DNA from 2 places in the Plantactinospora sp. WMMB782 genome. Region 1 is predicted to be linked to the other one. Evidence: predicted binding sites of a transcription regulator. Region 1 holds the regulator's gene; the other holds the start of a gene.
The links. The regulator HspR, encoded in region 1, represses chaperone genes until heat shock. The targets are predictions, from matches to a motif close to TTGAGTNNNNNNNACTCAA.
Positions count from the first base shown of each region.

Region 2: the regulator HspR is predicted to act here: its motif matches at 1,762-1,780, upstream of lon (endopeptidase La).

Region 1 is NZ_JBMHMC010000007.1:2,371,974-2,375,383, forward strand. Features, by position in the region: gene ACN28A_RS12870 (DUF4360 domain-containing protein) at 1-158, opposite strand, end outside; gene ACN28A_RS12875 (DUF4360 domain-containing protein) at 412-1,029, opposite strand; gene ACN28A_RS12880 (heat shock protein transcriptional repressor HspR) at 1,524-1,916, opposite strand; gene dnaJ (molecular chaperone DnaJ) at 2,001-3,194, opposite strand; gene grpE (nucleotide exchange factor GrpE) at 3,335-3,410, opposite strand, start outside.
Region 2 is NZ_JBMHMC010000007.1:2,234,233-2,237,642, reverse strand. Features, by position in the region: gene ACN28A_RS12255 (hypothetical protein) at 1-454, shown strand, start outside; gene ACN28A_RS12250 (LuxR C-terminal-related transcriptional regulator) at 615-1,664, shown strand; gene lon (endopeptidase La) at 1,802-3,410, shown strand, end outside.

The DNA.
Region 1 (3,410 bases):
ACGGCCGCGGTGCCGGCCGGGCAACCCGAGCCATTGATGGTAATGACCTCGATGACAATCTTCTCTTCCGGCGGTTCCACGGGCGGATCCGTCGGAATGACAATCGAGCCGCCGAGCAGCGATGCAACGAGACCGCCAATGGCCAGCACACTGATCATGGGTTCCCTCCCGATCGTGCCGATAATGTTGCGCGCGCACAAGTACCCTAACTTGCTTTATTGATGTTCGTCAATGTCGTAAAGGGGAATGCGCCATCGTCCGAAAAGGGGAAAGTAGTCGCCGGCCCGAAATACGCAAGGGCCCCCGGGTCGGGCTCGATGGACATTAACAATTCCATCGGGCCGACCCGGGGGCCCTGACTCGCGCTAACCCTGCGGACCGCCGCGGGGGGACGAGTTCACGACGGTGCGGTCAGCACTCCTTCCAGCTCAGGTGATAGACGCTGCGCACACTGCCCCGGCTCGAATCCATCACCATGAGGCTCGTGCCGCTCTCGGAGTCGCCGGCGTCCACCCGCAGCTCGGTGTTGATGTTCAGGTTGCGCTCCTGGCCGCACGGCGCGTAGACCAGCGACGCGGCGCGGTCGGTGGTACGGAAGCCACCGACGTACGGCCCGTTGAACTCGTGGCTCTGCTGGCCCGTCGCGGAGCTGCCCATGAAGTAGTAGTGGTTGAGCTGCGTGCCCTTGGCACCCCGCTGGAGGTACGCGAAGCCCTGCATATCCACCTGGGACACCGCGAAGGTGAGCCCCGCAGGAATCTGGACCCGCAGATTGAGCTGGCAGTTCTTCCTGAACTCGGTCGGCTTCGCCCCGGCACCGGCCAGGACGTAATAGTCGCTGTAGCTGACCGTGAAGGCCGTGTTGTCGGCGGCGGTGCTGACCTGGGTGGTTCCTGCCGGGCAGCCCGAGCCGTTGACGGTCTCCACACTGATGGTGATCCGCTCGGCAGGGGCCACCACGGGCTCGGTAGCTACCGCCGGGGCAAACAATGCCGCGAGTACTCCGCCGACAGCCATCACGTTGGACATGCTAGTTCCTTCCGGTCGTCGCGATGCGGTCGCGCCCGCAGCCCACCATAGTCAGAACATAGATAGCCGTCAATTAAACAATCTTGTAACCGCCCACATTCAAATGAACCGTTGATCAGTTCTGTCTGATCATTCACAGGCGTCCGCGGGGCCACGTCGGAGCGCGGCACCGGACACGACTCGGCGACCCGCCCCCATACCCGAACCGGGCCGGACGGCGAGGCGCTTAATGACCTTGCCGGGCGTGCGACGGAACGATCCGGCCGACCGGACAGGGCCCGCGGGTTCCGTCACCACCCGCTATGTACGGTGAAGCCCTTCCGACCCGCATGGGGTAATGGTTTCCGAGTCTCCTACCTATTGGATTCGAGAGCGGGCGTAATGCTCCCGAAACACCCGGCGTAATCGGTTTCGGGAACACCGGGAGAAGTGTCACGCATGCCCGGATCATGGCGGTACCCGCCAGTACCCTTCGGCGCCGACGGTCCGGCGCGTCAGGCGGACGGGTCCGTGCCGCGGCGGGGCCGCCACACGACGAGCGCGGTCGACGGCCGGTTGGTCGGCACCAGATCCCGGCGGGGCAGCCCACCCAGCGCCTCCAGCTCGGCGATCCGGTGATAGGCGGCCTCCAGCTCGGCCTGTAGGCCGGCCATCCGCTGTTGGAGCTCGTCGACCATCTGCTCCAGCACGATGATCCGCTTGATGCCGGCCAGGTTCACCCCGTCGTCCTGGCTGAGCCGCTGCACCTCGCGGAGCAGCGCGACGTCGCGGACGCTGTACCGGCGCCCGCCGCCCGGAGCCCGGCCGGGCTGCACCAGCCCCATCCGGTCGTACTGCCGAAGGGTCTGCGGGTGCATGCCGGCCATCCGGGCCGCGACCGAGATCATCAGAACCTTGGCGTCGGATGCCTGCTCGATCGAGACGACGACGTACTCCTCGGCCACCTTGATCACCTCCGCGTTGCCAACAGCTCAGTTGAAACGACGCACCCGGGCGTCGAGATGTTCCCGTTCCGCCGCCGGGGTGTGCGCGGCGAACTCCTCCAGCGCCTTCCTGGCCTCCGGGGAGAGCTGCTCGGGTACCGCGATCTCCACCGTCACCAGCAGGTCGCCGGCCTGGCCGTCCCGCCGGACCACCCCCCGGCCCCGGGCCCGCAGGGTCCGGCCGCTCGGGGTGCCCGGCGGCACCCGCAGGGTCACCGCGGAATCCAGCGTGGGCACCCGCAGGTCCGTTCCGAGCACCGCCTCCGCCACGGTGATCGGCACCGTCAGGGTCAGGTCGTCGCCACTGCGTCCGAAGAGGTCGTCCGCGCGCACCTTCACCAGCACGAACAGGTCGCCGGGCGGGCCGCCCCGGTCACCGGGCTCGCCCCGGCCGGCGAGCCGGATCCGCTGGCCGTCCGCCACCCCGGCCGGGAACCGGACGTTCAGCGTGCGGGACTTGGTCACCCCGCCGCTACCCCGGCACTCCGGGCACTTCTCGTCCACGATCGTGCCGACACCCTGGCACTCCCGGCACGGCTCGGAGAAGCTGAACGAGCCCTGGTTCCGGGTGACCACACCGGCACCCCGGCACTGCGGGCAGGTGCGGGGCAGCGTCCCCGGCTTGGCGCCGTCGCCGTGGCAGGTGTCGCAGACCCCGGGAGCGCGCAGCGTCAACGGCACGGTCACGCCGCGTACCGCGTCGCCGAAGTCGAGCACGACCTCGGCCTCCACGTCCCGGCCCCGGGCCGGTCCACGGGTCCGGGTCGGGCCGCCACCGGAGAAGATCGAACTGAACAGGTCCGAGAAGCCGCCCGCGCCGGCACCGAACCGGCGGTCCCCGCCGGCCGCGCCGCCGGGCTGGCCCATCCCGCCGAAGAGGTCGGAGACGTCGAACGGATAGCCGCCCGGCCCGCCGGACCGGGCGTTGCGGCGGAACGCGCCCGAGCCGAAGAGCGAGCGCATCTCGTCGTACTCCTTGCGCTTGCGCGGGTCGGAGAGCACGTCGTACGCCTCGGAGACGGCCTTGAACCGCTCCTCGGCCTCGGCGTTGCCCGGGTTGTGGTCCGGGTGCGATTCCCTGGCCAGTTTCCGGTACGCCTTCTTGATCTCGTCAGCAGAGGCGGACTTGGCCACCCCCAGCACGGCGTAGAAGTCCTTCTCCAGCCAGTCTTTGGAACTCATCGGTCGTCCACCCCCTTCCCCTGTGGCGCGGTCGAGGTGCCGCCCGCACTCCGCCCGTCGGGCGGCGTACGGAGGGCACCTCGACCGCGACGCACCGGCTCAACCTCGCTCCGGTCCGGTTCCTGCCGGCGCCGCAGTGCTCACTCCGGCTCCGGATCGGCCACCGCGACCAGCGCGGGCCGCAGCAGCGCGTCGTTCACCTGGTAGCCGCGTCGC
Region 2 (3,410 bases), 140 kb from region 1:
CCCGCTGCTGGCGGTCGGCTCGCCCCTGCTTCCGGTGATCGACGAACTGGCGCCCCGGACCGAGGGATCGGTCTCGTTCCTCTGGCCGGTCCGGCAGCGGCGCACCGCATCCGGGCGGGACGCCCCGGCGACCGCCGACGAGTTTCTCCGGGTGGTGCTGCTCGGCTGCGCCGCCGCGCCGGCCCCGCTGTTCGGGCTGGCGTTGCTCGCTCCGCTGCCGGCCGGTTGGGCTGTGCTGAACCGGCGTGAACTGGTGCTGCTCGGCCTGCTGCTGGCCGGCTGGACCGAGGAGCGGGTCGCGGTCGGTCTCGACCTGCCGCTGAGCACGGTTGCCGACACGGTGGCCCGGACGGTCGTCGCGCTCGGCGCCCCGGACCGGCACGTCGCCCTGCTGCGGGCGGCCCGCCGGGGCTGGTTCGTGCCGCACCGGACCGGATCGGTGCTGCTGGGCTGAGCGGGCGGATCGCGGAAGTTTCATCCAAGACGTCGCGGACCGGCGTTTCCCTGGTGTCGCGCGCACCGTTTGGCTAGGTAACCGCGCTGACGCGGTGACGGCCGATGGAGAGGGACCGGACTGCCACTCGGAAGGTACCGACCAGGCGAATGGAGTGGCTGTGTGGGCACGTGGGATGGTCGAGCCGCCTCGGGGTGCGGTCGAGGTCGTCGGCGAGGTCCGGCGGATCGCGGCGCTGCCCGGGGACGCCAGGGACCGGCTGCCGGAGCTGTTCGCCGTACTGCGCCGGGTGACGCCGTACAGCGCCGTCGCGATGCATGTGCTCGATCCGGAACTGCGGACGTTTGCCGCGCTCTGCGAGTACGGCTATCCGGAGTCCGTCGTCGCCTTCATGGGCGGGCCAGAGTTCTACCAGGACATCGAGTTGATCGGTCTGGACCGGACCGGGCCGCCGCTACGGGTACGTGACCTGCCGGTGCCACCGTCCGAGGTGCGGGTCTGGGCGGAGCACCTGGAGCCGGCGGGGTTCCGGGAGGGCGCGGGGATACCGCTGTTCACGTCCGACGGACGGCACCTGGGCATGATCACGTTGAACACCGACGACCCGGCACATCCGGACGATGCCGCGCGGGACGTACTCGGGCTGCTCATCCCGGCCATCGCCGACGCCGTCGACCCGATGCGCTCGATCGTCAACCTGTCCCGGATCGTCGCCGACGCCACCGCCGGAGTGGTGCTGACCCGCGGCGGCGAGGTACTGCCACTGCCCGGCCTGGGCGAGCATCCGGTCCTCCGGGCCGACTCGACGGTGCTCGCGGTGGCGGTCGCCAGCCTGGTCGACGGTGCCGCACACACCTCGTACCTCTGTCCGTACCGGACGGCGCAGGGGCTGGTGGGGCACGTCCGGGTCACCGTGCTGCCCTGCCCGTCGTCGGTGCCGGCGCATCTGGTGGCGATAGTGCTGGCGTCGCATCCCGGCGACCTGCGCGGCCTGACGCGGCGCGAGCTGGAGATCCTCGGGCTGCTGGTCGACGGCTGGTCGAATCAGCAGATGGCCCACCAGTTGGTGATCACCCAACGGACGATTGCCGCGCATATCGAACACATATTACGGAAACTGGACAGTCCGACCCGTACCCTCGCCGCGGTGACCGCGCTGCGCCTCGGTCTCTACGTGCCGCCGCCGCTGGCCGGAACCACATCCTCCTGAGGTTCGCACGCCGCCGTCCGGTGCCCCGACGGGCTGACGATCCGACCCGGCGCAGTGGGCTGGGTCACAAGCCGGAACACGGGGCATCATTTGTTACTTGAGTCGTACAAGCTCAACTAATCGATGGCAGGTGTGTGATGGCAACTCTTCCGGTTCTTCCCTTGACCGACGCTGTCCTGCTGCCCGGCATGGTCATCCCGGTGACCCTGGACGCGACCACCCAGGCCGCGGTGGACGCCGCCCGGGCCACCGGCGACAAGAAGCTGCTGGCCGTGCCCCGGGTCGACGGGGAGTACGGCTCCATCGGCGTGATCGCCACGATCGAGAAGGTCGGCCGGCTGCCCAGCGGCGAACCCGCCGCCGTGGTGCGCGGCGAGTCCCGGGCCCGGATCGGCTCCGGCGTCCCCGGACCCGGCGCGGCGCTCTGGGTCGAGACGGTCGGGATCACCGAGCCGGCACCCGCCGGCCGGGCCAAGGAACTCGCCCGGGAATACCGGGCACTCGTGACGTCACTGCTGCAACAGCGCGGCGCCTGGCAGGTCGTCGACGCCGTCGAGCGGATGACCGACCTGGCCGAACTGGCCGACTCGGCCGGCTACGCGCCGTGGCTCACCCTGGAACAGAAGATCGAACTGCTCGCCGCGCCGGACGTGACCGCCCGGCTCGAACTGCTGGTCGGCTGGGTCAAGGCGTACCTGGCCGAGCAGGAGGTCACCGAGCAGATCAACTCCGACGTGCGGGAGGGTCTGGAGAAGTCCCAGCGGGAGTTCCTGCTCCGCCAGCAGCTCGCCGCGATCCGCAAGGAACTGGGCGTGGACGAGCCGGACGGCTCCGCCGACTACCGCTCGCGGGTCGAGTCCGCCGAACTGCCCGAGAAGGTACGCGAGGCGGCACTGCGCGAGGTCGGCAAGCTGGAACGGGCCAGCGACGCCTCCCCGGAGGCGGGCTGGATCCGCACCTGGCTGGACACGGTGCTGGAGATGCCGTGGACCACGCGTACCGAGGACAACACCGACCTGGTGCAGGCCCGCGAGGTGCTCGACGCCGACCACGCCGGCCTGGCCGACGTGAAGGACCGGATCCTGGAGTACCTGGCCGTGCGCAACCGGCGGGCGGCCCGCAACCTCCAGGTCGTCGGCGGCCGTGGCTCCGGCGCCGTGCTGGCCCTCGGCGGCCCGCCCGGGGTCGGCAAGACCAGCCTCGGCGAGTCGGTCGCCCGCGCGCTGGGCCGGAAGTTCGTCCGGGTATCCCTCGGCGGCATCCGGGACGAGGCCGAGATCCGCGGCCACCGCCGGACGTACGTCGGCGCGCTGCCCGGCCGGATCGTCCGGGCGCTGCGCGAGGCCGGCTCGATGAACCCGGTGGTACTGCTCGACGAGGTCGACAAGATCTCCGCGGGCTACGCCGGTGACCCGGCGGCCGCCCTGCTGGAGGTGCTGGACCCGGCACAGAACCACACCTTCCGGGACCACTACCTGGAGGTCGACCTCGACCTGTCCGACGTGCTCTTCCTGGCCACCGCCAACGTGGTGGAGGCGATCCCCGGCCCGCTGCTGGACCGGATGGAGCTGGTGACGCTGGACGGCTACACCGAGGAGGAGAAGGTCGCGATCGCCCGGGACCACCTGCTGCCCCGGCAGATCGAGCGGGCCGGACTGACCGCCGAGGAGGTGAGCGTCTCCGACGCGGCACTGGGTCGGATCGCCGCCGAGCACACCCGGGAGGCCGGGGTACGCCAGCTCGAAC